3 regions of the Fictibacillus marinisediminis genome follow, and region 1 is predicted to be linked to each of the others. Evidence: riboswitches for the same ligand, from Rfam matches in the RefSeq annotation. Region 1 holds a riboswitch; each other region holds the start of a gene.

Region 1 (10,981 bases):
ATCGTTGTAAGGAATAGCAAGTTATCATCCTCCTGCCGAATTTAATGGGGTTATCTATAGTATATTGGAGCCACTTATCGCGCATGTGCTCTGAAGGAAAATCGGTAAATGGTCACAAAAAATATCATATATCCGAAACATAACTCCTAGGGGCTGCGTTAGTTCGCAACAACAAAAGGGTGATCAGTAATCGTCCTTTTACTTTTGACGAAAACACAAAGATCCAGGAGGTATAAATTTATGTTTAAAAAGATTGGTTTAATTACGGGAATAACAGCCATTGGGCTATCTATAGCAGGAGGAACAAATGCAAGTGCACATACGGTAAAGGAAGGGGATACTCTTTGGAAGCTTGGTCAGTCTTATAACGTATCTTATGAAAGTATCAAAAAAGACAACAATTTAGACGGAAATATGATAAGACCTGGCCAGCAATTAAACATACCGGCAGTTAAAGGGGTAAGTGAAGATCAACTGAAAGCATCTTCAGAAGATAAAAGACTTCTCGCTTCTCTTGTCGAAGCCGAAGCAATGGGTGAAAGTTTTGAAGGTAAAGCTGCAGTTGCTGCTGTTGTCTTGAACCGAGTAAAGGCTGATAGCTTTCCGGATACGATCAAGGGGGTTATCTACGACAAAGGGCAGTTTCAGCCTGTCATGGAAAACAAACTGAAAAAGCCTTCACCTTCATCAGAAAAAGCTGTTGATAAAGCATTATCCGGTTATGACAATACGAATGGATCGCTGTTTTTCTATAATAAAACGACAGCGGTAAGCCGTTGGCTCGATACAAAGCCTGTCAATATAGTAATCGGCAACCATACATTCAGCAAGTAAATTAAAGCCTCAGGCCATAGAAAGAAAGGTCTGAGGCTTTATTATCGTTCACTTGAGCTCTTTATGCTAAGACCCGATGATTCAATTTTTTGGCTGTTCCGGGCGATGAGAACATCACAAGTGGCATGCCTGGTGATATATTGTGAAACACTGCCGATAAAAATGCGTTCCATAGCGTTTAACCCGGTTGCACCGCAGACAATTAAATCTGCTTCATGCATGGAAGCGAAAGAAAGGATTTCTGTTTTTGGAGTTCCGTAATTGGATAAGGTTTTAACATGTTTTAATCCATGTTTCCTTGCCATTTCATCATAATTTTCAAGAAGGGATTCACTGAAACTCTTATCACGGCTCATCTCGATGGTAACTGCACCTGCGTCTAATGGAGCAGTAGGGATTTTTTCCTCAGAAATATGGACAATTAGCAATTGCGCATGATATTCTTTCGTAATTTCTATAGCTCTGTAAAAGGCAACCTCGGAAGATTCCGATCCATCCACACCAACAAGGATTCTCTCGTAATAAGGCATAAAAATCACCCCTTTTTTGTAAACTTATATAAATTCATTCCCTATATATAAGAGAGGCAAACATAATCGTAACATTTGTACCCAACCTCCAAATTCCATTTGACAAACCTATAGTAGTAAGGTATTTTTGAACGTATTAAAGTATTTGAAAAATTCATAATTGACTCTTATCAAGAGTGGTGGAGGGACTGGCCCGATGATACCCGGCAACCTGCAGATTATTTCTGAACAGGTGCCAAATCCTGCAAGGCAGAAGGCTTTGAGAGATAAGAGAAGGTCAAGCCCAAGCGGATAATTGCACCTCTCTGAATCTTTTAGAGAGGTGTTTTTTGTTGAATAAATGGGGGGATATCTGTTGGCAAATACACAATTATCTGCTGTAAATGATACGGCAGCAATAGGAGAACTTACGTTGGAGTCTGGAAAAGAGCTGAAAGATGTCGATATCGCTTACCAGCGAATCGGTGCAGCAAATGCACCTGCCATTTTCGTATGCCATGCACTTACAGGTAATCATTATACGTTAAACAGTGAGATGGGAGAAGGCTGGTGGGCAGGTCTATTGGGAAATGGACAGTATATTGATTTGGAGAAATACCAGGTGATTACTTCAAATGTATTGGGAGGGTGCGACGGGTCAACGGGACCACTCTCGGTCAATCCCGTTACTGGAAGTCCTTACGGAGCTGAATTTCCATTGATAACGATCAGAGACATGGTGCAGGCCCAAAAGAAACTTTTGGACGTACTCGGCTTGGGGCGTCTAGAGGCAGTGATCGGCGGATCGTTAGGCGGCATGCAGGTTTTAGAGTGGGGACTGATGTATCCTGATTTTATGGAGCGTCTGATCCCGATTGCCGTAACCCCTTTACTAAGTGATTATGCGATAGGTTTCAATGCAGCGGGAAGAACGGCCATCCTCAGTGATCCCTTATGGAATAACGGCCAGTACGGTAAAGAAAGTACACCAAGGAAAGGGCTTGGCATTGCTCGGATGATCGGTATGCTCACTTATCGTTCGGGAGCATTGTTCAATCATCGATTTCAGCGAAAACAAACAGAGAATTGGGAAACCATTCATGAGAATGCAGCCTTTTCAGTTGAATCCTATCTTCAATACCAAGCGAATAAATTAGCTGACCGTTTTGATGCCAACAGTTACTTAACCTTATTGAAAGCGATGGATACTCACGATATTGGCAGAGAAAGGGGAGGAGTAGTGGCTGCGTCCCAGAGCTATAAGGCTCAAATGCTTTGTGTTGGTTTCACCGGTGATTTGCTCTATCCTTCTGATTTAATGGAACAGTTTGTAAAAGATGTTCAAGCTGCAAATAAAAGAGCAAAATATCTTGAGGTATCTACCATGTTTGGCCATGATGGATTTCTGACAGAATTTGATAAGTGGGGGAACTTGCTCAAAGAATTTATGAGAGAAACAATAAAGACATGAGGATATCATCCTCATGTCTTTATTTATCACTATTCAACAGCTGGTTTTTCAATAACCGCCGTCTGATTAGAAGGCTTATGCTGTTCAGGGCGCTCCCGGCTAATTCTTCCGCCGCCGACGGATAAAGCGACCAAAATACCCGCTCCAATAAAAATCAAGCCTGTTAAAAATACAGTGGTAAAAGAATCACTCCATGCGGTCTGTATAGAATGAATAACGGTATCTTTAATTGTATCTGGCAATTTAAGAAGATCTGGATGGATTAAAATGCTGAACAATGCATCTGTTTTGTCTGCTAACTTTTGAAAGATCCCTTGAAGCATTGGGTTCGTTTGTTCACTCACTACATCTTTCATTTTTGTTTCTAAGGAATGGTTCATCACTACATTTAGGACAGTGATACCAATCGTACCGCCAATTGAACGGAAGAACGTTGATGCAGAAGTAACAGCTCCCAGTTTTGTTTTCGGAAATTCATTTTGAATCGCGATCATTAATGTCGGCATAACAAGACCCATTCCGAATCCCATAATTATCATATAAGCGTATGCTGTAATTTCATTGGAATCAACACCCATCGTGCTCATCAAGTAGAAGCCTACTGCTGTAATGATCATGCCCGCAGTCAATACGGTTCGATAAGGAACTTTCAATAGAAGTCTTCCTCCAATAATACTCGCCAGGATGAGAGAAATCATCATCGGTGTCATGGTAGAACCAGCTTGTGTCGGAGTTACACCCAGAATACCCTGCATAAACATCGGAACGAACATGATCGCACCGAACATGCCTAAGCCCAGTAAAAACCCTAGAGCATTTGTTGTGGCAAAAACACGGTTTTTAAACAGTGAAAGATCTAGTACAGGCTCTTTTGCTTTCTTTTCTACAAATCCGAATACGATCAAGAGAACGATGGAGAAGCCGAAGATCAATCCGCTTTCCAGAGAAACCCATTCAAATTTATCTCCGCCAAACGTCAAACCAAGGAGCAATAAGACGATGGCAGGGATTAGAGTGATGATTCCAAGATAATCGATATTCACTTCTTCTTTTGGCCTTACCAGTTCATTTTTCATTCCAACAAATATGAGGATGGCAGATAAGAGACCAAAAGGAACATTAATTAAGAAAATCCAGTGCCAGCTGATCGTGTCGACTAAAAATCCACCGATGAACGGACCGATAACAGAGCTTAATCCGAAGATTGCTCCGAATACTCCCTGCCATTTCGCACGCTGTTCCGCTGTGAAAATATCACCGATGATGGTCTGGGAAAGAGGCATGATCATACCGCCGCCAAGACCCTGCAGCCCGCGGTAGAAAATCAATTGTTCCATAGAATTCGCTGTTGCACATAACCCGGAGCCGATGACGAAAATGACGGTTCCAATCAAATAAAGGGAACGGCGTCCGTATAGATCCGAAAGCTTTCCGACGATCGGAATTATCGTAGTAGATGTAATTAAATAGGCAGTAGTTACCCAGGCAAAAATAGAAAACCCATTTAACTCACCGATAATGGTAGGCATCGCTGTACCAACCACGGTCTGTTCCATTGCGCTGAAAAACATCCCGATAATAAGGCCTAAAAGAACCATATTGCGGTTGATAGGCATTTGTTGTTCAATTTTCATATGATTGTTCTTCTCCATTCTGTTGTTATACTAATTGAATCTTTAGTGTTCTGATATATCTTTGCAATACTCCTTCAACTCAGGAACCTTTGTGCATTCATGTTCTCATGGTGGTATTTTCACAATTCGTTTTGATCACCTTCCATGAAATGACCCCCAGTCAAATTCTCAATTTAATTAACCTACTAAACTAAAATCACTAAATCATTATATTACTGATATGACCAGTCAGTCAATCTTATAATTTTAAAAAAACGCCCAAAAATTATAAGGCGTTTTTCCAGTGTATTTAAGCAAGCAATGACAGGCCGCCGTCCACGATAATGGTTTGCCCTCTAATCATGCTGGCTGCAGGTGTACAGAGGAAATAAACCGTTTCAGCGATATCAGCCGGTTCAACAATTCGTCCCGCCGGGTTCTTCTTCTTCGCTTCGTTTAAGAGTTCTTCCCGATTAGGGAAATGCTTCAGTGCATCCGTATCAACAGCTCCGCCAGATACCGCATTGACTACAATTCCTTTAGGCGCAAGTTCGACAGCAAGATAACGGGTGATTGCTTCAACCGAAGCCTTGGATACACCAACGGCTACGTAATTCGGAAGTGCTCTGATCGATCCAAGACTTGATAGAGCAACGATAGCACCTGAACCTTTTTCTGCCATAAGCATCGCTGCTTGCTGGGAGGCAAACAGGTACGCTTTTGCGTTGATGTCCTGTGTCCAATCCCAATGGCTTTCTTCAATTTCCAGCAGTGGCCTTAAAACACCGGAAGCGGCATTGTTTATAAATACATCTAGACGGCCAAAGGTTTCCTTTACTTCCGCAAACAAGGCTTTGATCTGGTCAAGGTCACCGACGTTCGCTTTCACTAAATGGACCTTGATTCCGTATTGAGATTCAAATTCTTGTTTAGTCTCCTCCGCGTCTTTCTTCTTCCTCATGAAATTTAACACGAGATCATATTCTTCGGAGGCAAATTTGGAGGCGATGGCTTTACCGATGCCTCTGGTGCCGCCTGTAATCAAAGCTACTTTTCTTGTCAACAAAAACACGTCCTTTATCACATTCTGCATTTAGTACCTGGTCCTAATTCTAATTCGGTTCCCACCGAATGTCAATGCTGCCCTAAACTAAGCATTTGAAAGGAAAGAAGAAGAGATATACTATATAATAGATTTTTATAGTTTTTATTATGAAAGGGAATTTTACATGACCATAGATCAATTGCAATTACCCAACGTACTGGCTGAAAAATTAAATTATGAAAGAAATAGACGAAATAAAAACAATTCTGCTGAGTTTCAAGGTCTAATCGGATCAGAAGGGTACACAGCGGAAGATAATGAGATTGTAAAAGACGCTGTGATTGCCTTGCTGATGGGGAAGAATGTTCTGCTGAAAGGGCCTACAGGTTCAGGCAAGACAAAGCTGGCGGAATACCTTTCGTCTTTATTTCAGCAGCCTCTGCATTCTATCAACTGTTCAGTGGATTTGGATGCTGAAGCGTTACTGGGGCATAAGACCATCTCCTATGAAAAAGGACATTCTGAAATTGAATTTATTCCTGGGCCGGTAACAAAAGCGGCAGCGTTCGGGCATTTCTTATACATTGATGAAATCAATGTTTCAAAGCCAGAAACACTTCCCATCTTAAACGGTATTCTCGACTACAGACGGACAGTTACTAATCCGTTTACAGGTGATATTATTAAAGCTGCTGAGGGATTTAACGTGATCGCAGCGATCAACGAGGGATATATTGGAACCGTTCCATTGAATGAAGCATTAAAAAACCGTTTTGTTGTTATTGAAGTCCCTTATATTCAAGGAAAAGCACTATTTGAGATGCTGCTATCCCAATCTCAGCAGAAAGACCGCAGAATTCTAAAACAATTTGTACAGTTTTCTTCAGATCTTGTTCAGCAGACTAAGACAGGGCAGTTATCGGAGGACGCAGCCTCCATCCGGGCTTTGCTTGATGCAGCAGACTTATCGGCCTATATGCCGCCAAAGAGGGCGATTCAGCGTGCTGTAGCTGATAAATTAGAAGACGAACGGGAAAAAACATTAATCCATAACATTGCCGATACCCTTTTTATGTAGAGTGGATGTCCAGGAGGTGAAGTAGCGCATGAAATTTTTAACATTTGCAGATACAAAAATCGATTCTTTTCTGCATATGCAGCTGATCGACCTTGCGAAAACCCTGTCCAGAGATCCAAAAATGGATGTAGAATTCTCATACCATTCTTATTTGAACAAACCCGGCCGTGTGCTGCATGTCAGCCAGTTTTGGATGACCTATCCAGCCAGCCTGCAGCTTCATGGATTAAAAAGTGAAGTTTACTTAAGAAGCTTTGGGAATTACTTTTTTTCGGATCATACCTCTCTGCAAGAAGCACTTCAGTCCTTAAAAAATGAAGAGCATTTTCAATTTCTTAAGCATCTGCTTTTGTTTTCAGAAGATTTTCGCCTGGAAAAAGTGTGTGTGACTAAACGGCCTGGTATGTCTGTTTCTTTCTTGGAGAGGAAGAGAGTTCTTCTTACTCATTATCAGAGGCAGTACCGTCAGCATATCCAGCAACGAAGATGGCTTGACGCGTTCTTCTGCTGTATTTTTCTGTTTGCCAACCATCGGCTCGTGCCGCTTCAAACACCATTAAAGGAATGGTATGTTGAGCTGCGCCAGGATCTAATAAAATTAAACACTGCTGGAAGCACATCAGAGCTGGTTGCAGTAATCCATGATATTAAGAGAGCATTAAGAGCATTTACCGAAAGGGATATGACGAGTTCTTATCTGTCGTTCTACGGATCTGAAAAATTGAATTTTAAAGATATCTCAAGAGAAAATGAAGTAAAAGCACCATATTCACAGACTGCATCAGAAGATGAAAAAAGCTGTGATGAATCGGAACGGGAAGATATGCCAAGCTGGCACGAAGAGACCTCTTCTCCGACTGACTCATTTCTTCAGTTTGATCTGGATCAAGGGACATCAACCGATTTGCTTGGTGAAGGTGGGAGGAAAGCCGAGGAAGGAGATCAGGCTTTCGGAGCGGTTCAGGCTGGAGCGAAGGATTCAAAAGGCAAGGATTTTAAAGGGGAGACTGGTGCAGGTGTAGACCAAACAGACGGGCGTTCCGGGCAGGGCCTTTTTCCATACGGTGAGATGAACCGTTTTGCTGTTGAAAAAAAGATCCTGCCGAAAAAGCCTTCTTTTCAGGAAGTACAGGATTATCAGAAGTTCAAATCTGCTGTACAATCTTCTGTCAGCCTGTTGAAACAAAGCTTTTTGAAGACCATAGAAACATAAAAAAAAATGTACCAAACCACGATTTGAATTTTGGCCGATTAAACAAAAGGCTAACACGGCTGCTGACCGATAAAAATCCCAGGCTGTTCTTTAAAAAAGCAGAATCACCGCAAGAACTCGATGCCGTCTTTACTTTGCTTGTCGATTGCTCGGCCTCCATGTTTGACAAAATGGAAGAAACACAACAGGCTATTGTCCTGTTCCATGAGACCCTGAAGGCCGTCCGAATCCCGCATTCCATAGTAGGCTTTTGGGAAGATGCGGCTGATGCGAAGAAAGACAGCCAGCCTAATTATTTTCAGGAAGTGATTTCGTTCAAGAGCTCACTTAAAAATCAGTCTGGACCTGAAATTCTGCAGCTGGAGCCACAGGAAGATAATCGAGATGGCTATTCCATCCGGAAAAAGGCAGGGGATTTGCTGCGCCGGAAGGAAAAACAAAAGTTTTTACTCGTCTTTTCAGATGGAGAGCCAGCGGCGTTTGATTATGAGGACCATGGCATTCTGGACACGTATGAAGCTGTAGCCAATACTCGTAAAATGGGAATTGAAACGCTGGGGATGTACATTTCTAATGGAAAAGTGACCGAGGAAGCTCAAAATCTAATGAAAAATATATATGGCAGCCATCAGGTGGTCGTACCCAGTGCAGCAGAACTCGTCAGTTATTTAGTGCCTGTCCTGCGCAAGCTTCTATTCAAATTATCTTAATCCAAAAATTAGCAGGCTACATTGACAGCTATCTCCATCCATTACTCGTAAAAAAGATTTGAGGGTCTCATTACAGCAACAACATGCGATGTTGAACTGAAAAAGAAAATCCAGGAGGGTTATCCTGGATTTTTTTAATGGCTGGAGACTGTTGTCATTTGTTTTTGTTGAATATATGCAAGCCGGAAGTAAAGAGTGACCGCACCCATCGCTAGGCCTGTGATCAATCCTACCCAGTATCCATACGCTTCTAGGGCAGTATAATTAGCCAGCACATAGCCAACCGGCAAACCGATCACCCAATAGGATATTAAAGATAGTACAAGCGTTACGTTCACATCCTTATACCCTCTCAGAGCTCCTTGTATGGGAGCGGCAATAGCATCGGAAAGCTGAAAAAAGACTGCATAAAGCAAAAAATGCTTCGTTAATTTTATGACAGATGAATCGTTTGAATACATTCCGGCAACTTGGCTAGGGAAGATGAGCAAAGCTGCTGCACACAGCAAGGCAAGAATGACCGCAGTTCCTATTCCGAGATAACTGTATTGCTTAGCGTCTTTATACCGATGCGCCCCGACTTCGAAACCGACCGCAATGGTGAGTGCGAAGGAGATACTCAAAGGCAGCATATAAAGAAACGAAGCAAAATTAAGTGCAGATTGATGGGCGGCAATCGTTGCTGTATTGAATGAACTCATCAGCAGCGTTACGGCTGCAAAGATACTCGTTTCAAAAAAGATGGAAAATCCAATCGGCAGCCCAATTTTCAGCTGGCTTTTCCATGCTGAAATCGAAAGGGAGTAAAACTTGCTGAAGACTTGATAATCAGAGAAAGGCAGCTTCTTGTGAATGATATAGAACGCCAGTAAAGCAATAAACCAATACGTAAGAGCAGAAGCATAACCCGAACCAACACCGCCAAGCTCCGGAAACCCCCACTTACCGAAAATCAATAAATAATTGAAGAGGGCATTGACGGGAAGTGCAGTTAACGTAATCAGCATAGACACCCTCGTTCTGCCGAGAGCATCGATAAAACAGCGGAGAACGTTATATAAGAACAGAGGAATCATACCGAACGAAAGGGCTCTCAGATACCCGGAAGCTACCTCCCTTACTTGAGGGTCCAGATTCATGGCATTCAGCAGTGGATTAAGAATCAATAATCCAACTGCAATTACAGCAAATGAAAGAGCAAAAGCAAGATAGATGCTCTGTATGAGAGCGTACGGTACTTTTTCTTTTTTTCCGGCACCATTATATTGGGAAACGATGGGAGTAAGCGCCATCAATATTCCGCTTAATCCAGTAAACACAGGGACCCAGATGCTTGAACCGAGCGCTACACCAGCAAGCTGTTTCGGGCCTGAGTGGCCGGACATCACTGTATCAAGAAAATTCATCGCGAATAATCCAATCTGTGTAACCAGTACAGGAAGCACCAGCTTGATGAACAATAAAATTTTTTGCTTGATCGTTTGAGTTTTTTCCATTTCATATTCCTTTTCCAAGTCTGTAATAATGGAAATTATAACATATGGGCAAAGGGGGGAGGGCAGTTATTTCGCAGAAGTAAGATGAAAAACACAAAAGAAAAAGATGATCCCGGATGGACCATCTTTTTACAATTTAGGAAGAATGAACAACCGAATGTTTTTTCAGTTCATTCATGAACTCGTGGAACTGAGGAATATTCATTTGCTGTGCAGAGTCAGATAGAGCGACAGCTGGATCCGGATGAACTTCAGCCATAACGCCGTCAGCACCGATCGCTAGCGCTGCTTTTGCCGCAGGAAGCAATAGATCCCTTCTTCCGGTAGAGTGGGTCACATCGACCATAACTGGAAGGTGAGTTTCTTTTTTAAGAATCGGAACAGCAGAAATATCGAGCGTATTCCGTGTTGCTTTTTCATACGTACGGATTCCGCGCTCACAGAGAATGATTTGGTCGTTTCCTTGAGCCAGGATGTATTCTGCTGCGTACATGAACTCTTCAATCGTTGCAGATAGACCGCGTTTTAATAATACTGGCTTTCTGATCGCGCCAGCTGCTTTTAAAAGTTCGAAGTTTTGCATGTTGCGTGCACCGATTTGAACGACGTCCACATAATCCAGAGCTTCTTCCAGATCGTTTGGATTTAAAATCTCACTGATAACAGCGAGGTTCTCTTCATCAGCAACTTGTCTTAAGATTTTAAGTCCTTCCATGCCAAGACCTTGGAAATCATAAGGAGAAGTACGGGGTTTAAACGCTCCGCCGCGCATAAGCGTCAATCCTTGATCTTTTAATGCCTTTGCCACTTGTTTGACCTGATCGTAGCTTTCAACCGCACAAGGTCCCATCACAAAATGCTGCTCACCTGTTCCAATAAGCTCGCCTTTTATGTTTATAATGGTATCATCAGGTTTCTTTTTACGGGAAACCAGCAGCGCTTTACGGTTATCATCTTCCTGCAGCTCAAGGCTGGCTTTGAAAATTTGTTTAAAAATATATTGAAGGGTAGA
Region 2 (10,981 bases), 620 kb from region 1:
AAGATTAAAATGGCTTAATAGAGGGTAAACACCCTATGTAGACGGATAAAAGTGAAGGAGGAATTGAAAATGAATGAAGATCAAACAAAAGGGAAAATGGATCAGGCCAAAGGTGAAGCAAAAAGAGAGCTAGGCAAGCTCACTGGAGATGAAAGAACAGAAGCAGAAGGCAACAAAGACAAAGCAAAAGGAAACATCCGTGAAGGTTATGGCGATGCCAAAGAAAAAGCAACAGATACAGTAAACAGCTTATTTGATAATAAAAGAGATTAAGTAAAAGTGAAACAAGGCCAGCTCCGAAAGGGAGTGGCCTTGTTTTTTGATTAAATATCCCAATGTTGACGGAACCAAGTCACGAAACCGGCAATATTGTTTTGCACCGCCATTTCAACTACTCCCTGCTTGATGTATGAATAAATTTTAATTACTCTTTAATTTTTGTCACAAAACGAGGGAGTTAATTGTCTTATTAGTGATTGCAAATTAAGGAGGAATTGAGCATGGAAACAAGATTTTTAATGGGAAAGGTCAATCCAGGAGGTTATGAGGCAATGTTGAACCTTGAAAAATACGTCATTTCAACGAGTTTGGATAAAAAGCTTAAAGAATTAATCAAAATACGTGCCTCCCAAGTCAACGGCTGTGCCTATTGTATTGATATGCATACGAAAGATGCACGTAAAATGGGGGAGACCGAACAGCGTATCTATGCTTTGAATGGCTGGCGGGAGACTCCGTTCTTTTCTCCTGAAGAACGAGCAGTGCTTGCGCTGACAGAATCGATCACACTCGTAGCTGACTCCCATGTTCCAGATGAAGTATATAGGGAAGTAGCGGAACATTTTGAGGAAAAACAAATAGCGGAAATCATCATGCAAATCGTAACCATCAATGCATGGAACCGCATTGGAGTTTCAACAAGGTTAATGCCGGAATAGATCAGATTCATTAGCTATTAAAATGCAAATGGAGATACGGAAGGTAGCTTACGTATCTCCATTTTTATTGGAGCGTGACAGGTTTATTGACGATCCTGTAATAGGCATAAACCAAGAAATAAGTAATAAAATAGGAACAAAATGTCCAGTAAACTGTCCACCCATTATGGTATACAAGCTGGTGATTAAGCAGGGATAGATACTCTAATCCAGTTGTTCCGATTGAGAAAAGAAAGATCAGAAGTAAATCATTCTTTTTACTAGTGTGAAGGGGGCGACCAATAACACGAGTTTACAGTACTTATTTAAAAGAAATACACCTGCCAACCAAGGCAGAACCATATAAAGAAGATAAGAGGCCAACATGCTATCACCAAATTTATGAATTTGGTGATAGCATGTTTCATTTTCTTCGCTTTCATTCAAAACGAAGAAAAAAGGCTATTCTATTTTACAGGTGCAATAAAAAAGGAACAGTATTTTGAATTAATGAACAGTTGATGTAATCGAATATCCAGCTGTTCATCTATAGATTTCGGAATGGTTATCACTCCTTTTTTATTAATCTTTATATATTTGGCTCCCTTTACTTCGTTTATGGTATTGGCCTGAATGATGATTAAGTCGTCTTTTTTACATACAGTCAGGAGGTCATTTTCTGTTATGTTAAATTCCTCTCTCCAAACGGCAGGCAGCAAAATGACACGATTTTTACCAGGCATATAGTATTTATCTGTTTCAACTATCAACTGTCAGACTCCCTTAATTAGTAGTTTTTAATAAATATTACCATGCCTGATATTTTTTTAAACTGATAAAAACGTTTCAATTTTACTCAGGAGATTTAGGTTAAAAGCTATTAATTGCTTAATTTTGCGCGTTAAACCGACTATTTGCCTGCGAATATGGTAAATGGAACCAATGTTCTCTGAAAACCTCTTTAAATACAGGACTAAAATCATCAGGTGAAAATGTAATAAAGGTAGGGGCTGATTGAGAAAACAAAAAAAGAAAAAAGCTAACTCATCGTTTATCAGAAGAGTTAGCCCTTTTACTAAAGTACGTCCCGAATCTTAACTTTCGAGTACCTTACCAATACAGCTGGTAATGTAACAAAGGTTAATTGAAATTTTAAAAAAGCATGTTTTTTGAAATACCTATTGAAACATTCAGAATATTATTGTAGAGTATAAAGTACAATTTGATACGTGATTTGTTTTCTTATCAAGAGAGGTAGAGGGAATGGCCCGATGACACCTCAGCAACCTTCAGCCGCAGATGGCTGAAAAGGTGCTAAGTCCATCAAGTTCGTTAATGAACTTGAAAGATAAGAGGAACGACAATTGATATTTTTCAAAAGTCTTCTTCTTAGAAGGCTTTTTTTATTTTATTTATTAGGAGGATCTCCATGTATAAAACGGAAACAAAGCTTGCCCAGATCGGCAACCGAAGTGAAGACCGTACAGGATCAGTAAATCCGCCCGTCTATTTTTCCACGGCTTATCGCCATACCGGAATAGGAGAATCAAGCGGATATGATTATATACGCACCGGCAATCCGACACGTCAGCTGCTGGAACAGGCAATAGCGGATCTCGAAGGAGCAGACCAGGGCTTTGCGTGCAGTTCAGGAATGTCCGCGATCGCCACGATCCTTTCCCTTTTTCAAGCGGGGGATGAATGGATCGTATCGAGCGATTTATACGGCGGGACCTATCGGTTATTGGAAGAAGGCTACAAAAAATGGGGTCTGTCCTGTAAATACGTAGATACGGCCAATACACTTGAAATCGAGCAGGCGATCACAGCTAAGACAAAAGCGATATTTCTTGAAACTCCGACAAATCCCTTAATGGAAACCTGTGATATACAAGCCATTACGGCTATCGGAAGGGAACATGATCTCTTGGTCATTGTTGACAATACGTTCTATACACCTTTGCTGCAAAAGCCGATCGAGCTTGGAGCAGATATCGTCATTCACAGTGCAACCAAGTATTTGGGCGGTCACAACGATGTACTCGCAGGGCTTGTCGCTGCCAAAGGAAAAAAACTTTGTGAAGAGCTGTCCTATTATCATAATGCCTCGGGAGCTGTGCTAAGTCCGTTTGATGCCTGGCTGTTGATGAGAGGCATGAAAACCTTGGCATTAAGGATGAAAAAGCATGAAGAAAACGCAAAGGCGGTTGTTGGATTTCTCCAAGAACATGAAGCCATTGCTGATGTGCTTTATCCGGGAAGAGGAGGAATGATCTCCTTTCGCCTTCGTAAAGAAGAGTGGGTGCCTGGCTTTCTGAAGGCTGTTTCACTGATCACATTTGCGGAAAGCCTGGGAGGCGTCGAAAGCTTCGTCACCTATCCGGCTACTCAGACACATGCCGATATTCCGGATGACATTCGCATCAAGCGAGGTGTGTGCAATCGTCTCGTGAGGCTGTCTGTTGGAATTGAGGATGAAAAGGACCTGATAGATGACTTATCGCAAGCACTCCAAATCGTTCAGAAGGAGGCAATCCCCCATGAGTGACTATTCCTGTTATAACTTTCAAACCAAATTGCTGCATCATAAGCATAAGACGGATCCAATAACCGGTGCGGTAAGTGTACCAATGCATCTTTCATCAACGTTTCATCAGGAGGATCTCGACCATTTCGGAAAATATGACTACAGCCGGTCAGCCAATCCGACTAGAGAAGCGTTGGAGGAACAGATCTCTAACCTGGAGGGAGGCTGCCGGGGATTCGCGTTCTCTTCAGGAATGGCCGCGATCTCGACTGCTTTTCTGCTCCTTTCACAGGGGGATCATGTGGTTATTTCAGAAGATGTTTACGGCGGCACTTTCCGAATGGTTACGGAAGTGCTCACAAGGCTGGGGATTACCCATACTTTTGTAGACATGACTGATCTGGATGCAGTTGAGAAAGCCATTCGCACCAATACAAAAGCTTTTTATATCGAAACACCATCCAATCCGCTTTTGAAGGTTACGGATATTCAAGCCGTCAGCGAGCTTGCAAAAGAACAAGGCGCTCTGACGTTTGTGGATAACACGTTCTTAACGCCAGCACTTCAGCAGCCTTTATCGTTAGGAGCAGACGTTGTGCTTCACAGTGCCACGAAATTTCTTGCCGGCCACAGTGATTTGGTTGCCGGACTCGCGGCCGTAAAGGATGAAGAACTGGCGGACCGCCTCTACTTTCTCCAGAATTCCTTTGGCGCAGTGCTGGGGGTACAGGATGCCTGGCTTCTCATGCGCGGATTGAAAACCCTGTACGTCCGGCTTCGCCATTCCTCAGAGGCAGCTGGTAAACTCGCTGATTACTTAAATCATCATCCTCTTGTTAAAAAGGTACATTACCCGGGGCTGAAAGAGCATTCCGGCTATCAATTGCAGCGCCAGCAAGCAGAAGGTCCCGGAGCTGTTTTTTCATTCGAGCTGGAGAGCGAACAGCTGGTCAGGCCATTCACTTCGCACCTTCAGATTCCGGTATTGGCGGTCAGCCTTGGAGCGGTGGAGTCCATTCTCTCTTACCCGGCAAAAATGTCACATGCGGCAATGCCAGAGCATGAACGAAGGAAGAGAGGAATCACGAATACGCTTTTCCGTTTTTCAGCAGGGCTTGAAGATCCTGAAGACCTGATCGCTGATTTTGAGTTTGCATTAGCGCAAAGCACGATCCAGGCACTCGCAAAATAGAAGGTTTTCGGATTTTGATTGTCTACAGAGCAATGGGGCATAAGAGCCCATGTTTCTCACGAGCCATAAAAAGTGGCTCTTTTTTTGAAATATGCCTCATCGTTTTGTTTATAAAGAGGGACAGCAAATCAGTGTTTGCGGAAAAACTGATTTGCTGTCCTATATAGATTTTGTAAACAGACAGGCAAAAAATGTCTTAGACCTGATTTTTCGTCCGTTTGTATTAATAGCCGACTAATCTTCGTTCAGACTGGAAATCGTCCCAGCTTTCACTAAACCAGTAGTTGAAGTATCATTACTGGTTATTTTCTCTGGTTCCTCTTGCTTCTGATCAGAGGCAAGAATTCTTATCCGACCATGAGTATCATGTGTAGACTTCATCGTTTATCCCCTCCTAAATTTCCGCTTAATAAAGCACTACTGATTACTGGACTGTTGTTGATTCTGTCCCTGCATATCGGTTCCCAATCCCATCATATTTGAAGCAAGCGGCATCATGTTTTTCATTTTCCCGCCATTACCACTCATCATTTGATACGCAGCAATACCAACTCCTACCGAAGCGATAATTGGTAAAATCGTATTCATATTGGTTTTCATCTACATCACCCCATTTTAGATTTTAGTCCATTTCTGAACCATTTTATTTTGTCTAAAACTGACTGAATAAATTAAGTTGATTATTACCAATGAATAATACATCGAAAAAATCTCTTTTCATGCATAATCCGGGGGAAATTCCAAAAGATAACGATAAAAGAAAGGAGAGAACATATGAATAAAAAACGAAATCTTATTCAATTTTTGGTGATCGTTTTCATGGTAGCTGTTTTAACAGCCTGTATGAATAACCGAGATAATAAGCAGGGAATGGATAATCAGAACAGAAATATGAGGAATATCAGTACTGATGAAAATATAGGTGATAATAATAACCAAGACAACCGACTGGATGTTGCAGATGAGGCAGCTGATCAAGTTGTCCAGCTTCCGGAAGTACGTAGGGCGAACGTCATCGTTACCGGTAATAATGCCTATGTGGCAGCTGTTTTGGAGGATGGAGCAAACGGCAAGCTGACAAAGGAAACCGAGAAAAAAATAGCAGACAGAGTAAAAAGCACAGATCCTGATATTAAGGACGTATTTGTGTCCACCAACCCTGACTTTGTGGACCGTGTTCAAAAGTACGTGAATGATGTTCAGGCCGGAAAACCTGTCAAAGGGTTCTTTGAACAATTCAGCGAGATGGTGCGCAGATTATTCCCAACACAAAGATAAGTTTTCTAAAAGCTCGAACTAAAAAATGAGGAAAAAGTGCAGATCACTCTTTCCTCATTTTTTTATGGCTGGCAATAAGGCATTATTTGAATAGCTTTATTCATTCTGTATACTTCTCAACAAACTGTACAATAAGCCGATTTAGTTCATCCGCTGCTTTTGTGGGGATCTGGTGTTTGACTTTGGGAATGAACTTTAGCTCATTAAAAGGCAAATTTTCATGAAGGAGCTTAGCATAAATGTGAAAGGGTTTATCTTTTTTACCATAGACCAACAGAATGGGCAGATTAATGTTTATCAGTTGCTTGGTGCAATTATAGTGCAAACTAGAATTGTAATACTCCTTGATATTGTGAGAAGATCCTCTCCGGCCAACTTGAAACATCTGTATAAACATCTCTTTTGTAATCGAATTGGTCCAAGAAGTGGACAAAGCCAAAACGGGGACAGCACCTATTTCCGCGAGCTTGACTCCTGCAGAAATCTTATCCTTAAGCTGTTTGTCCTTTACTTCAGAAATCCCCCCAATAATTATTCCCCCAAGCGCCCGGCTCGAATTAGTTAGCAAATACTCCAAAACGATAGAGCCACCCGTCGAGTAACCGCAAATAAATGCTTTTTTAATTTCAAGATGATCCAACAGGCTGATAATATCATCAGCAATGAGTGGATAGGTCAGCGGCCGTTTTGAATACTGGCTTCTTCCATGACCTCTAATATCAAAAGTAATAATCTTATACTTTGTGGATAACCCCTCTGCCTGATATGTAAAATTTAAGGAAGTAAGTACGGGAGGATGAATAAAAACAATGGGAATCCCTTCTCCTTGAACAGTATAGTACAGTTTAACGTCTCCAACATCCAGTAATGGCAAGATATAATTCACCTCAGCTTGAAATTCTATTCATAAAGTCTGCTAAGCTTGTTGAATTATTCATCAAAATCTAAAATTGCCGAATTTGAAATGATCAGGACTAACCCTTCATATTAGACAGATGAACTTATATTTGCACAGGTACGTGGTGATTAAATTAACAGTTTTGAAAGTTAAAAAAACCTTGATATTTGTTGGAATTTTTTCAGTGTCGAAAATGTATTGAAAGAAGTATGAGTAATTTTACTTCCAAATGGATAAAGTAACAAAGGAAAAATAAGAGAGGGGCTGTGTATCAGTGGAAAACACAAGTGATTTTGTAGAAAAATTGCACGAAAACCAGGAAAAAGCAGAAAAAAATAAAAAGCATCAAGGCAAAGGTAATCCAGGGACCAAGCTGCCAAATAAGCAACACGGCACGAACAAGTAGCCTTTGGGTACATTTATTTTATAGAAAAGAAAGACCATCTCTAGACGGTCTTTCTTTTTTAAATATGATATTTAAGTTGACACTTAATTAAGTGGATGCTAAATTATATCTATGATTGAAAAAGCGATTCATTCATTATCCGTACCTACACGTCGTGCCATATTAGATGTATTGAGAGGTCGAGAGTTGGCTTCTAGTGACATTGCTGCACACTTTGAGTTATCAGCGCCTGCAATATCTCAGCATTTGAAAGTGCTGCATGACTCAGGCATGGTGGTTGTCCGCAAATCAGGAACTAAACGCTATTATCGAATTAGAAGGGAAGGTTTCGCAGATTTAAAAGAATTCGTAGATCAGTTCTGGGACAATAGCCTGTTCGCCTTGAAGGAAGCAGCTGAAGAGGAAGAAAGGAGAAAACATGAGTAAGCCTACCGAAAATCTTAGGAAAGAAATTTGGATTGATTGTAGTCCCAGTACGTTATTCACTTTTTTTACAGATCCCGACAAAATGAACCGGTGGATGGGAAGACATGTATTGCTGGAGCCAAAAATCGGAGGGAAGTACCGGATTGACATAAACGGTGAAAACGTCGCTATTGGTGAGTACAAAGAGCTCATTCCAAATGAAAAGGTAGTACTTACTTGGGGATGGGAAGATTCTGAGGTAATGCCCCCCGGATCAACGACGGTTGAATTTTTGTTGAAGCCACAATATCAGGGTACTCTTTTAATATTAAATCATTATGACATCCCTGTTGAAAAAGTACCCACTAATCAAAAGGGATGGACTCATTATATTGACCGTATCAAACATTTAGGAGAAGGAAATGATCTCGGAGCAGATCCCTGGTCAGTACAAGGTGAATAAAGGGAGGAATAATTATGTCTACAACTATTCAAGAAAAAATCAAATTTAACACCACTCCAGAAAGACTATATCAAGCACTAACGGATTCCAAGAAGTTCAGCGATTTAACTGGTGCACCTGCAGAAATTTATTCTGAAGAAGGAGGATCTTTTTCCTGTTTCGGTGGAATGATTGCCGGAAGAATGATTGAGCTCATTCCTAATAAACGAATTGTACAAGCATGGCGTGCAGGAAACTGGGATTCAGGAGTTTATTCAATAGTGAATTTCGAATTGTTTTCAGAAGGAGAAAATACTTTATTATACTTTAGTCATATCGGTTTTCCTGAAGGACAAGGGGAGCACTTGAAGCAAGGATGGGAAGAGAATTACTGGAAACCATTAAAAAATATGTAAGTGAATAAGAAGTAGAAAAAGAGGGAGAACTCCATATCTCTCTCTTTTTTTTCAAGAATAGATGTTTTGCTATCTTAGTAGCACAAAGATGATTTCGAAAGGCTTTACCGTACCTAATATTATGGAAACCAGAAATGATTTGAAAAAGAAGAAACCTAGAAATTCACTTGTTTTTTATCCAACAAGCAGGTGCATTGCTTAAAGTTCCAGCTGCCATTTTAGGCAGCTTTTCTTATTGAGTTAAAAAAGGCAGATTAGTAAAAAAAGGTAGAAACTGAAGTTGGAAGTAATTATGCAGTATTCTAGGTACATAAAAACAAGACCACCCTCTTTTTAAGGTGGATTTGAAAATTGGACATATTTTATTTTAAATATACTATTCAAAAAAAGCTTTATTTGGATTAACCTAAAAGAAATTACACTTTATTAAATAAAAAACTATTACTGAATATGGGTGTTTTCTAACACCAGTACCTTTTCTTGAGTGGAATGAGCCTTTTCTTTCGTATGATGAACTAATCTTATAATTTCACCCTGAGTCTGCTTGGCACCTTTTACTAATAAGGGAACACCCAATGAATCGATTTTTAGCCTTCTAGATAATAAGCCTCCAATAGTCATGGCAAATGGTACGGTTGGCGATGTATTCGAAAAAATAATCCTTTCATTACTATCAAATTTTTCTTTTAACAGTAAGCTTAAATTTTTGAGGCTTGGAACTAAAACTTTCGAATTTCCTCGACCAATTGTATAAACGGAATCTCCGTCTTCATCAAAACCATGAAAAATAATTTTACCCATGTCTGATGTATTAAGTTTATTAAAATATCTGACGCTTAAGATATCTTCGGTTGTAAGAGGTTTGTTACTTTGTAATTCTTTTAAATGATAGGCAGCAGCTAAAGCAGTAGTATGCGTTCCACCATAGTCATTATAAATATAAATCATGATTTCCTCCATCATTAGTAACGACTTGATATATCTTTATTTTTAGCTATACATAAAGAAATCATACTTAGTAATTACAGTGGCAGTATGTTTAGAAAGGTAGAACAAGCGGATTTATTAATGTTTCAATTTAGTCAGGGGCTATTTGCTATATACGCACCAGCTATTCGCCCGCCAACTGTAGCAATAGGAGAAAGTCGTATACGGTTGACTGTCACCTCTGAGCATAGTTTTATAGAAATAAATTACTTGTTAGATTCATTTAACATAATTGGAAAAGAGTTAAACATGATTTCATTAAGTTGTTAAGGCTGCCTCAAAAGTCCGCAAACCCTGTGGCTTTAATTGAGGCGGTCTGTTTTTTATACAATGGCTCAACAACAAATCAGTGATGGACTTACATCATAAAAAAGTGGGATGTTTTCATGACTAATATTAGTTTCGTCTCAAACTGACTTAAAACACACAAATGACTTTTGGCGACGCCACGATGAACAACGGGTTGAAAAAGCAGATATTCAGCTCTCCTCATGGACATATTAAAATAAAAACAACATGATTGTTAGAAGGTTGGAGAAGTTTTCCATTGGATAAGATAGGTTTTAAGAAGATATTCCAATTTGCTTTTGCAATAAGAGGAAGGAGCTCTTGAAGTTGTTTCGACGAAAAAGGTTTAAAAAGAAAGACAAACTTAATACGCAACAACAGCAGGTAACGAAGCAACAAGTTCTTTCTTTAGACTTGAATGAAAATCTAGAGGTTCTTCGCTCCATGTATCAGGATTGCTTTGATGTGGTCTTTCGAACGTTTTTGATAGGTGGAAAAACAAAGGCCGTTATTGTTTATATAGAGGGCTTATCCAATATTGAGGAACTTGATGATAATGTAATCGCCCCGCTAATGGAAGAAGCATCAGGAAAAGTTCGAAGTCCGCAGGCGGCGCTAGGGGAAAGAATGCACATATCAAAACTGAAAGAAGTTATGACGTTTGCTGATTGTATAGAGAATATTTCAATCGGAAACCCTGTGCTTTTATTAGAACAAGAAGAGTCAGGGCTTGCCTTGGGGCTGGCCAAGTGGGAAAAGAGATCGATTGAAGAACCGACTGCAGAGAGCCTCGTACGGGGACCAAGGGAAGGGTTTGTGGAAACATTGGGAGTCAATACCTCCCTGCTCCGACGAAAGATCAAAAGTCCTGACCTCAAAATGAAATCGATGAAAATTGGGCGCTATACCAGTACGAATATTGTGATTGCATACATAGAAGGACTGGCGGATCAAACTCTCATTAATGAAATAGAAAACCGATTGCATCGCATCGATATAGACAGTGTATTGGAAAGTGGATATATCGAGGAATTGATCGAAGACAATCCTCGTTCTCCTTTTCCTCAACTCATAAATACAGAACGCCCTGATACAGCCGCAGCTAATCTTATGGAGGGTCGGGTAGTGATTTTGGTGGACGGTACTCCTTTTGTGTTAATTGCACCCATTAGCTTTTTTTCTTTACTCCAATCGCCAGAGGACTATTACCAACGTTCTCTCGTTA
Region 3 (10,981 bases), 2.1 Mb from region 1:
ATGAGTCCGCTCACTGCATAGGGGAGTCCGCATTGGCCGTAAGAGTAGATGCCGCCTTTTTCAAAAATGGTGATGCGGGCCTCCGGATCGTTGCGGACGATTTGCATCGCAGCACTCATCCCGGCCGCATCTCCGCCAATAATACAATAGTTCATACGCTATCCCCTTTCTGTTCTTCTATAGTATTCCCCTTCGTTTTCTTTTAGTCATCGTTAAATGGGTGTTCGCTATTCTTGCACCGTATCCTTTTTTTCTTTCAACACTTTCTGTACCAACAAGAACCTGCCGGCACTGTCGAACAATCATAATAGAGAGGTGTAGAAAATGCTGGATATCTTATCGAACGGAACGGACTGGAACGACCATCCTGTTCCGATCACCACACTTATCAAAAAGTTGAAAGAAAAGCCGTTGGATCCTATTTATGAATCCATGGGGAATTTTATCGTGAAGGTCAATCCGGTTACTGATGCGCAGCACGACATACGGCACAAAGGGTGTACCCAATTTTTTGGCCACTTTGCAACCATTCCCTTTGTTTTCAATATTATAACCGATGAAAAAGTCGTGATTGAAGAACTGACAAAGGCCATCCGAATGAATCAGCAGCGACTGGATTACGAAGCGCTGAAAAACCATACATCCATGTATTAAAAATCTTTGCCCGGCGCATCCCTATAGAGTACGATAAAAGAAAGAGCGGGGGTGCAGTTGTGGTAGGATCGATTATAGCTTTAAATACTGGAAAGGCAGATGTTCTTTCGTGGCAGGGAAAAGACATAAGCTCGGCGATCAATAAAAAGCCGTCCCGTGGTCCGTTATTCTTGTCAAATCTTCAATTTGAAGGAGATGTACAGGCGGACACCGTGCACCATGGCGGTCCGGATAAAGCAGTCTGTGTCTATTCTCATGATCATTATGCGTATTGGGAGAAAGGGCTGGGAATCTCTCTGGACGTACCCTCTTTCGGTGAGAATCTTACCGTTGAAGGCCTTACCGAAAAAGAGGTCTTTATCGGTGACATCTTCCGGCTTGGGGAGGCACTGGTCCAAGTGAGCCAGCCGCGCCGGCCTTGTTTTAAGGTGGCGGCCAAACTCAAACAGCCATTGATGGTCAAATATATTCAGGATACCAGTTTTTCCGGCTATTACTTGCGGGTACTGGAAGTAGGCACTGTCAGCCCGGGAGACAAGCTTGTTATTGAAGAAAAACATCGAGCCGGGATCTCTGTCGAATTTGTTAACAGAATGACATACATAGACAAGGAAAACAGAGAAGGGCTTACCATGCTTGCCAGTCTGAATGAACTGGCGGAAGGCTGGCGCTCAGCTATGAAAAAGAGATTAGACTCTCTCCCCGGGCAGTACCTGTAGCTCCGGGGATTTCTTTTTGCCTTCAAACGGTCATAACACAGTCTGAAGGCTTTTGACGGGTGACTTCCCCTGTATTATAATTAGAATGTTATGCCATTAAAATGAGGTGAAAAGCGTGTTAGAACGTTTAGAAACGATAGAAGCCCGATACAATAAATTAAATGATCTATTAAGTGACCCAGAAGTCATTAGCGATACGAATAAATTAAGGGAATACTCCAAAGAGCAATCTTCTCTTCAAGATACAGTAGCGGTTTACCGCGAGTATAAAGAAGCAAAAGAAGGGCTCGACGAAGCGAAAGCAATGCTCGAAGAAAAGCTTGATGCCGAGATGACCGCTATGGTTAAAGAGGAAGTTTCTGAGCTTGAAGATAAGATTGAAGAGTACACACAGCAGCTGAAAATCTTGCTACTTCCAAAAGACCCGAACGATGATAAGAACGTTATCGTCGAGGTTCGCGGAGCTGCCGGCGGTGACGAGGCAGCCCTCTTTGCAGGAGATCTTTACAAAATGTACAGCCGCTATGCCGAGGCGCAAGGCTGGAAAACAGAAGTAATCGAAGCAAGCTATACGGAGCTTGGCGGGTACAAAGAGATCATCTTTATGATCAACGGTAACGGGGCATACTCCAAGCTGAAATATGAAAACGGAGCACACCGTGTACAGCGTGTTCCTGCAACAGAATCAGGCGGCCGTATTCATACGTCTACAGCGACAGTAGCGATCCTTCCTGAAGCAGAAGAAGTGGAAGTTGAAATTCATGATAAGGACGTCCGTGTAGACACGTTTACGTCAAGCGGACCGGGCGGACAATCGGTTAACACGACTCAATCCGCTGTTCGTCTGACGCATATTCCAACTGGAACCGTTGTTTCCTGTCAGGATGAAAAATCACAGATCAAAAACAAGGAAAAAGCGATGAAGGTTCTTCGCGCCCGTGTTTATGATAAAATTCAGCAGGAAAAACAAAAAGAATACGATGAAAACCGTAAATCTGCAGTTGGTACCGGTGACCGTTCAGAACGGATCCGTACGTACAACTTCCCGCAGAACCGTGTAACGGACCATCGCATTGGCCTGACTCTTCAAAAACTTGATCAAATTTTGCTCGGCAAGCTGGACGAATTCATTGAAGCATTAATTACAGAAGACCAGACAAGCAAAATGAAGGCCCAGACGGAAGCATAAGATGAAAGCGATGAAACGGCATGAAGTCCTGAACTGGGCTTCATCTTTTTTAACGAAAAAGGGACGGGAACCTCTAGCTGGTGAGCTTCTTCTTCGTCATGTACTTGGCGATATGAGCCGGACGGAGCTGCTTCTTGGTTTGGATGAAGAGCTTCTTCCAAAGCAGCAAGAGGTATTTGAAGCAGCTGTACAAAAACATGGCGATGGAGTACCTGTCCAGTACATTATTGGTTTTGAAGAGTTTTACGGAAGACGCTTTTCGGTGAATAAAGAGGTGCTCATTCCTCGGCCGGAAACAGAAGAGCTCGTATATGAAGTGCTTCAGCGCTCCATGATGAGGTTCCCTGGCATAGAAGAGATCCAGACAGTCGATGTCGGGACGGGGAGCGGTGCCATTGCCATTACGCTGGCACTGGAAAATTCTCGTTTTTCGGTAACCACGATTGATATTGCTGAGGAGTCACTGGAAGTCGCAAAGAAAAATGCTGAAAACCTTGAGGCATCTGTCCGTTTTATTCATGGCGACCTCCTTCAGCCTCTGATCAAGGGCGGAGAAAAAGCAGATATCGTTGTATCCAATCCTCCATACATTCCTGACCGTGAAATAATGGAGCTTGAGACGATCGTTAAGGATCAAGAGCCTTTCCGTGCACTTAGCGGCGGGGAGGACGGCTACGTATTTTACAGAAGGTTTATGGAGGAGCTGCCGCTCGTTCTGAACAAACAAAGCATTGTAGCCTTTGAAGTCGGCCATGATCAGGGCCAGACGGTTGCTGAAATGCTCAGGGTCACGTTCCCTGGGTCGGTTGTTTCGGTAGTAAAGGACATCAGCCAAAAAGAACGGATGGTTATCGCGGAGATTGGCTTTAAATAAGCAGAAAAGGTGGCCCTCAGCTGTGCTGGGGGCTTCTTTTTTGTGGCCGGAAGAACGGAATTGAGCAAAACGGGCGCTGAATTGAGCCTAACTCATAAAAATTGAGCGAAACAAGCAATAATTGATCGGAACTGAATTTCCGGACTTATTCGCCGGTCGAACGCCATTCAATATCATCTATTCTCACATCCTAAATATTGACGCAATACCTACTTCTATTGTAGGATTACTATTAATTAAATAAATCTTATCCAGAGCGGCGGAGGGACTGGCCCTATGAAACCCGGCAACCTATTTTTAGAAGGTGCTAAATCCAGCAGGAGTAGATCCTGGAAGATAAGATGGAGCGGTCAAAACTTCCCCTTATCTAAAGGGGAAGTTTTTTTAGATAGTCGGAGGGTCAGGCCGTTGTCCTGACCGCTCCTCCGCACTGAAGGGATGGACTTTCAGGGTCTCTTTTAGTGGCAGAATGTTTTTAAAAGGAAGAGGGGAGAAAAAGGTAGATGAGATTTGGATTCTGGTTGCCGATCTTTGGCGGATGGCTGAGAAATGTGGAAAATGAGAACATGCCGCCGACGTTTGATTATGCGAAGAAGGTTATTCAATCCGCGGAAAAGTGGGGGTTTGACACGACGCTGATCGCGGAACTGTATTTGAATGATATAAAAGGACCTGAGCAGGACTCTCTGGAGGCTTGGACAACGGCGGCGGGTCTCGCGTCCGTAACGGAGAAAATAGAAATTATGACAGCGGTAAGGCCAGGATTCCATAATCCTGCTGTAACAGCGAAAATGGCGGCGAACATCGACCAAATGAGCGGCGGGAGGTTTACACTTAATGTCGTCTCCGCCTGGTGGGAAGAGGAAGCGAAGCAGTATGGCGGTATTTTTACTGCCCACGACGAAAGATATGAGCGTACGCAAGAGTTTCTTGATGTTCTAAAGGGGCTGTGGACAGAAGAAACCTTCAATTATTCCGGCAAGTTTTATCAGTTTAGCGATACGAAACTTTTCCCTAAACCTGTTCAGCGGCCGAATCCCATTCTGTATGCTGGCGGAGAAAGTGAAAGGGGTAAACAGGTTATCTCTTCCTCCTGTGACGCCTACGTCATGCATGGCGGCACAGTCGAAGAGATCGCCGTTAAGATCAATGACATGAAGAACCGCCGCGGGCAAACAGGGAAAGAACCTTTATCTTCGTTCGGAATGGCGGCCTATGTGATCTGCCGGGATACTGAAGAAGAAGCCCAAGCGGAGCTGCAGAGGATTACAGATGTAAAAGAGTCCAGCGCTTATGCTGGGTTTAAAGATTTTACGAGCAAATCGCAGCTGGAACAGCAGATTCAGCTGTACGACTACTCTGTTTCCAACCGGGGGCTGAGGCCGAATCTGATCGGCACTCCTGAACAGATTGCGGAGCGGATTGCAGCTTATGAAGAAGCCGGCCTCGGACTCCTTTTACTGCAATTCTCCCCTCAGTTAGAAGAAATGGAACGTTTCTCAAAACGGGTGATGCCTTTGGTGGAGAGCTATCGGAAAGAACATGCGAAATAAGGAGGATGACCATGAAAAAAGTATATATCATACATGAGAACGATGAATGGACAGATCATCTCACAAAGAGGCTGAATGAGCTGCAAGTGCCTTATGAGGCATGGCATCTAGATCAGGGAACGGTTAATCTGGCAGAAGCTCCGCCCGAGGGCATTTTTTACAGCCGCATGAGTGCTTCCTCCCATACAAGAGGACACCGTTATGCACCGGAACTTGCTGCCAGTGTCATTGCCTGGCTGGAAGCACATGGCCGAAAAGTGCTGAATGGCAGCCGCGCTCTTCAGCTTGAGGTGAGCAAGGTCGTTCAATATTTAGAGCTTGAGGCGCATGGGGTGAAGACGCCCAAAACCATTGCGGCTGTTGGCAAGGACCAAATTCTGCAGGCAGCTGAGCCGTTCAGCGGCAAACCATTTATCACAAAGCATAACCGTGCAGGAAAAGGCCTTGGTGTTCAGCTTTTCCATTCATATCAAGGATTGAAAGAGTATGTGCTCGGCCCTGATTTCGAAGAGCCGGTGGATGGCATCACATTGATACAGGAATATATTGAATCGCCGGAATCTTATATTACACGCTGCGAATTTGTCGGCGGCAAGTTTGTTTATGCGGTTCGGGTGGATACCTCAGAAGGCTTTGAGCTCTGTCCGGCAGACGCCTGCCAGATCGGCGACCTGTTTTGTCCTGCAGGAGAGGAAACGCCGGCCAAGCCGAAGTTTCAAATTCAGGAGAACTTCAATGAGTCAATCATTGAAAACTATATGAGGGTTCTGGCAGACAACAAGATTCATGTTGCCGGGATCGAATTTATAAAAGATAAGGACGGGACAATCTATACGTATGATATCAATACGAACACCAACTACAACTCTGATGCTGAAGCGGCTGCCGGAAAATATGGCATGCTGGAGCTTGCGAAATTTTTGCAGCAGCAGCTTGATTCATTGAATGCAGCAACCGTGCAATAAGACAAAAAGAGCCTCCCGCCAGTAGCGGGAGGCTCTTTGTTTTTTCATTATCTACATGAAAAAGGGGGTGATAGGGATGTCCTTAATATAGCAGACCCACTACACTGCAGAGGAATTATGTGACCTTTTTGATATGTTTAATAAATTTGTGACAAAGTCCGTTGTTTCACAGCCGGTTTCTGTCATATTTTTCCGGTATTTGTTTACTAGATTCATAGTATGATTTCTCCTTTCCGTGACCACAATGAGGATAGAAAAGGAAAGGGGAGTTTTAAACATGAAAAGATCAAAAAAATCGCTAATGACTATACTATTCCTATCGCTGATCGCGATGCTGCTGTTTTTTGAAACCCAAACGAAGGTGGCCGATGCCACCTTGAATGCCTCTGCTAAAATTCCGAGTGATGCCATCAGGCTACGGATTCTGGCAAACAGTGACGCGGAAAAAGATCAGGCACTGAAAAGAAGAATCCGGGATAAAGTGAACGAACAGATCACAACCTGGGTGGGTGGCCTGGATTCACATGATCAGGCCGAAAAAGTGATCCGAAAACATTTGCCTGAAGTTGAAAACGTGGTAAAGTCCTACTTGAAAGATGCAGGGCTCAACATTCCCTACAAAGTTCAATTCAACAATCACGTCGCCTTCCCGACAAAAATGTACGGAAATAATATCTACCCTGCCGGAAAGTATGAAGCGGTCCTCATTACACTTGGTAAAGGTAAAGGAGCCAATTGGTGGTGTGTATTGTTTCCGCCTCTATGTTTCCTTGATTTTGAAAACGGAGACGCGGTTAAAGCAGATCAGAAGGGTGTAAAGGAAGTAGCCTCAGGAACTGCTCAGGACGCCCCCGTTGTTCAAAAGCCTGAGGAAGAAAAAATAGAAGTTAAATTCTTTCTGGCAGACTTCTTTACCACCATCGCAGATAAGATCGGGAGTCTTTTCTCTTAAAAGCCCTGCATAACTTTCATGGTTGTTTCATAGACTTTTATAAAAAATGCTAGAGGGGTGAACACCATGACAATTCGTTTACGGGCGGCTATGCCGCATGAAGCAGGAAGTCTCGGTGAGCTGGTAAAGCAGGCAGGTCTCGGAACGGACGGGATCAGAGAGGGAATCGAGAACTATCTGGTTGTGGAAAATGATGAAGGAGATACGATCGGAACAGTGGGCCTGGAAAGAGTTGGCCAGGACGGGCTGCTGCGTTCCTTCGTCATCAAGAAAGAATATTCGAATGAACAACTATTTCTGCGATTGATTCAACGAATTTTGCTATACTGTAAGGAAAAAGGAGTGGAAACCCTGTATCTGCTTACGAAAGCTGTTCATCTCTTTGAGCCTTTATCGTTTCAGCCGGTACCCGAAAAAGGAACTCCTTCCCATATTGAGAATACCGCCCACTACAAGAAAACAGCTGAAAAAGATGTTGTACTCCTTTACTGCACCTTGAATGACAAATAATTATCCACAAGTTATGCACATTTCTGAAGCGTTTGTGTATAACTTGTGGATGATGTGCGGAATGAGCGTGAAGAACACAGATTGGGCGGTTTGAAAGGATTTTTCACATGAGAGAGTATAAAACCGAAGTATGGTCTGTGGATAAAAAAATGGATAAAGAAAAAGAATATCCACAAATTACGCAAGCTTCCTTGTGGATAAAGAAAAATGAAGTGGTGGCATTCCCTACAGAAACAGTATATGGACTTGGAGGAAACGCGCTCAGTGATGAAGCCATCGAGAAAATTTTCCAGGCAAAGGGAAGACCGAGTGATAATCCGCTGATCGTTCATATCGCAAGTACTGAACAGCTTGAGGGGATTGTTTCTTCCATCCCGGAACGGGCAAAAAAACTGATGGATGCGTTCTGGCCGGGTCCCCTGACACTGGTTCTGCCCAAGGGAGAGGATGTGGCCGGCCGGGTGACAGCGGGGTTATCCACAGTGGCTGTTCGGATGCCTGATCATCCCGTTGCCATGAAACTGATCAAGGAATGCGGCCTTCCGCTGGCGGCTCCCAGCGCCAATGTCTCTGGAAGGCCTTCTCCAACGACTGCCCAGCATGTTTATGAGGATTTAAAAGGTAGAATCCCTGGTATTCTGGACGGAGGGGCAACAGGGGTCGGTGTGGAATCCACAGTGGTCGACTGCACGGCCGAAACCCTTGTCATCCTTCGCCCGGGAGGAGTCACAAAAGAGCAGCTTGAAGAGGCGGCGGGTGAAACATCCATGGATCCTGGACTCCTCAATGAGAAGGAAGCACCCAAATCTCCGGGCATGAAATACACGCATTATGCGCCGGATGCTCCTCTTTATCTTGTGGATGGCTCTCCTGCGTTTTTGCAGGAGCTTATGGACAAGCAAAAAGAAGCAGGGCGAAAAATCGGTGTTCTCACTTCTGAAGAAAATGCATCCTTTTATCAGGCGGATACGATTATTCCGTGCGGGTCACGTGAAAAGCTGGAAAGTGTCGCACATCATCTGTATGACGCTTTGCGGGCGTTTAACGAGAGTGATGTGGATATCATCTATGGAGAAGTGTTTCCGAAAAAGGGTGTAGGTGCAGCCATTATGAACAGGCTTGAGAAATCGGCAGGCGGACGGATCATTAAAGAATAGAGCAAAAAAGAACAGGACAGCTGGCTGTCCTGTTCTTTTTATGGTTAGACAATAAAGGGGGTGCCCTCCTAAGCGATCGAGAGTATGGGAAGCACCACTTTAAAGGTGCTGCCTTGTCCCAGCTCGCTCTTCACCTGGATCCTCCCGCCATGGTCCTCAATAATCTTATAGCAGACCATGAGGCCGAGCCCTGTCCCTTTCTCTTTTGTTGTATAAAAGGGTTCACCGAGTGAAGGGAGCTTATCAGAAGGAATTCCGCACCCTTCATCCGCAAACGACACTACCAGATCGTTCTCTTCCCGTTCAATGGAAATAAACACGTTTCCGCCATCCGGCATCGCTTCGATCGCATTTTTCAGCAGATTGATAAATACCTGTTTAAGCTGGTTGTCCACACTGGAGATTACAGGCAGATCGTCCTCTGCATTAAAATAAATCTGCACGTTCATCAATATGGCCTGTGTTTCAATCAGTGAGATGACATGGCGCATCAGTTCAGTGATGTTGGTCGGCACGAGATGCATAACCTGCGGCTTGGCCAAGACCATAAATTCACTGACAATGGAATTGATCCTGTCAATTTCAGAGAGCATGATTTCATAGTACTCAAAGTCATTCTCTGCTTTCGATTCAAGCAGCTGCAAGAACCCTTTTATAGAGGTTAAAGGGTTGCGGATCTCATGGGCGACACCAGCAGCCAGCTGGCCCAGAACGGAAAGCTTATCGGATTTTCTAAGCATTTCTTCTGTTTTTTTTCGCTCGGTGAGATCTCTGGATACAACCACGATGCTTTCCACATGGCCTTTTTCATTGATGACTGGTGTTGCGTTTGTTTCCAATACAACATAGGAACCATCGTTATGTTTCCAGCGAGCTTCATATTTTACAGGCTGTCTCGATTGGACCATGCGGCGCATGAGGAGAGTCACCCGTTTTTTGTCATCTTCATGCAGGAAATCAATGGCATTTTTTCCTAGATAGTCTGCAGGATCCATACCTAAAATCATATTGTTGGAAGGTGAGGAGTATGTGATCTTCCCCTGCCTGTCGGATGTAGCGATTAGATCCATCGTATTTTCGGCAATGATGCGGTATTTTTCTTCGCTCTCACGCAAGGCTTTTTCCTGCCGTTTTTTTTCAGTGATATCACGCGAAATACCCGAGTATGCGTGTACTCGGCCGTTTTGATCAAATATGGGAAACAGCGTGACACTCGAGTTCAGCAGGGATCCATCTTTGCGCTGACAAATCATCTCGTGGCCTTTAATGGGAATTCCCTTTTTCACCGTCTGGATCATCTGCAGTGATTCCTGTAAATATTGATCAAGGACAATAGGGAAAATGGGGTTTCTGCAGTCCTTTAATTCTTCCTCTGTCCACCCGAACGTTTTTTCAAAAGCGGGGTTCAGCTTGATCGTTTGTTTATCGAAATCATAGATGGCGATCATGTCTGCAGAATGAGTAAACAGCGACTCCAGTGTTTCTTTTGTTTCCCTCAGTTCGGCTTCCTGCTTCTTCTTTTCCGTAATATCCTTTCCGATACAATACAGTCCCAGTACGTCATCGCTTACGATAATCGGTGTGATGGTCAGATTTACAAACCGAATTTCTCCGTCTTTTCTTTTCATCTTCGTATCGTATGTCTTTGGAGTGCCTTTAAGGGCCTCCTCAAAACCTTGGACTGATTTTTCCAGATGTTCTTCCATCAGCAGGGGATGAAAGGTCATGCTGAGCAGTTCTTTCCCCGAGTAGCCGGTAAGAAGTTCTGCAGCCGGATTGACGGTCGTAAACTTCCCTTGGGAATCAAGGGAAAATAGTGCATCGATGTTATGCTCGATCAGCGAGCGGAACCTTTGCTCACTTTCTTCCAGCTGCCTCTCCATCATAACCCTATGGATCAGATCGATGCTTAAGCCCCGCACCTCGACGACTTTTCCATTTTCAAAGACCGGATTTAACGATACGAGGAATGGGACATTGTTCAGTTGGGCTTCATATGTAATATTCTCTCCCTTCCAGGCCTGTTCGTAACAATCCATTTTAAATGCGGCGAGCTCTTTCGGAAAAATTTCTTCAGGAGTCTTTCCGATCACCCATTCTTCTTTATAGCCCAATGAGTCAGAGAGTTCACCGCTGCACTCGGTCATTACGAAAGTTTCGCCTGATTTAATAAACTTGAACATCATGCTCTGCTGTTTTGTAATCTCCATACGGTATGCTTTCTTTTTTGATTCAGCAACTGCCGGATGAATCGATTTCGCGTCTTCAGCCATGAAAATTTCCCCTCCGATTCTTCCCGTTTTTCTATAACCTTTATTTACGTTAAAAAAAACCATATCCCTGCTTATGTCGAAAATTGCTTTATATTTGGTTTTTTCGAGGGACGGAAACGCCGATTCTAATCAATG

The links. A riboswitch is a leader RNA that binds a small molecule or an ion and turns the genes downstream of it on or off. The one in region 1 is predicted to bind S-adenosylmethionine.
Region 2: another riboswitch for S-adenosylmethionine. It lies ahead of LCY76_RS14700 (methionine biosynthesis PLP-dependent protein); the one in region 1 lies ahead of metX (homoserine O-acetyltransferase MetX).
Region 3: another riboswitch for S-adenosylmethionine. It lies ahead of LCY76_RS21830 (LLM class flavin-dependent oxidoreductase); the one in region 1 lies ahead of metX (homoserine O-acetyltransferase MetX).

What each region holds. Positions count from the first base shown of each region.
Region 1 covers NZ_JAIWJX010000002.1:2,122,608-2,133,588, forward strand. Annotated here, with positions in the region: gene LCY76_RS11450 (cysteine dioxygenase) at 1-20, opposite strand, end outside; gene LCY76_RS11455 (cell wall hydrolase) at 241-834, shown strand; gene LCY76_RS11460 (universal stress protein) at 876-1,364, opposite strand; SAM riboswitch class I at 1,529-1,637, shown strand; gene metX (homoserine O-acetyltransferase MetX) at 1,720-2,814, shown strand; gene LCY76_RS11470 (MDR family MFS transporter) at 2,844-4,448, opposite strand; gene fabL (enoyl-[acyl-carrier-protein] reductase FabL) at 4,738-5,490, opposite strand; gene LCY76_RS11480 (ATP-binding protein) at 5,657-6,550, shown strand; gene LCY76_RS11485 (hypothetical protein) at 6,579-7,763, shown strand; gene LCY76_RS11490 (vWA domain-containing protein) at 7,787-8,473, shown strand; gene LCY76_RS11495 (MATE family efflux transporter) at 8,608-9,969, opposite strand; gene LCY76_RS11500 (bifunctional 3-deoxy-7-phosphoheptulonate synthase/chorismate mutase) at 10,106-10,981, opposite strand, start outside.
Region 2 covers NZ_JAIWJX010000002.1:2,740,131-2,751,111, reverse strand. Annotated here, with positions in the region: gene LCY76_RS14715 (CsbD family protein) at 70-273, shown strand; gene LCY76_RS14710 (carboxymuconolactone decarboxylase family protein) at 501-938, shown strand; gene LCY76_RS14705 (hypothetical protein) at 1,385-1,687, opposite strand; SAM riboswitch class I at 2,157-2,272, shown strand; gene LCY76_RS14700 (methionine biosynthesis PLP-dependent protein) at 2,347-3,465, shown strand; gene metC (cystathionine beta-lyase) at 3,458-4,636, shown strand; gene LCY76_RS14690 (hypothetical protein) at 4,871-5,017, opposite strand; gene LCY76_RS14685 (hypothetical protein) at 5,054-5,236, opposite strand; gene LCY76_RS14680 (YhcN/YlaJ family sporulation lipoprotein) at 5,411-5,914, shown strand; gene LCY76_RS14675 (alpha/beta fold hydrolase) at 6,015-6,788, opposite strand; gene LCY76_RS14670 (DUF4023 domain-containing protein) at 7,087-7,218, shown strand; gene LCY76_RS14665 (ArsR/SmtB family transcription factor) at 7,330-7,644, shown strand; gene LCY76_RS14660 (SRPBCC family protein) at 7,637-8,086, shown strand; gene LCY76_RS14655 (SRPBCC family protein) at 8,101-8,481, shown strand; gene LCY76_RS14650 (DUF3189 family protein) at 8,923-9,429, opposite strand; partial or broken gene LCY76_RS14645 (8-amino-7-oxononanoate synthase) at 9,580-9,738, shown strand; gene LCY76_RS14640 (spore germination protein) at 10,084-10,981, shown strand, end outside.
Region 3 covers NZ_JAIWJX010000002.1:4,183,237-4,194,217, reverse strand. Annotated here, with positions in the region: gene LCY76_RS21855 (FAD-dependent oxidoreductase) at 1-155, opposite strand, end outside; gene LCY76_RS21850 (hypothetical protein) at 325-654, shown strand; gene LCY76_RS21845 (MOSC domain-containing protein) at 714-1,373, shown strand; gene prfA (peptide chain release factor 1) at 1,489-2,562, shown strand; gene prmC (peptide chain release factor N(5)-glutamine methyltransferase) at 2,573-3,436, shown strand; SAM riboswitch class I at 3,681-3,779, shown strand; gene LCY76_RS21830 (LLM class flavin-dependent oxidoreductase) at 3,940-4,989, shown strand; gene LCY76_RS21825 (ATP-grasp domain-containing protein) at 5,001-5,954, shown strand; gene spoIIR (stage II sporulation protein R) at 6,232-6,906, shown strand; gene LCY76_RS21815 (GNAT family N-acetyltransferase) at 6,973-7,416, shown strand; gene LCY76_RS21810 (L-threonylcarbamoyladenylate synthase) at 7,524-8,573, shown strand; gene LCY76_RS21805 (PAS domain S-box protein) at 8,642-10,846, opposite strand.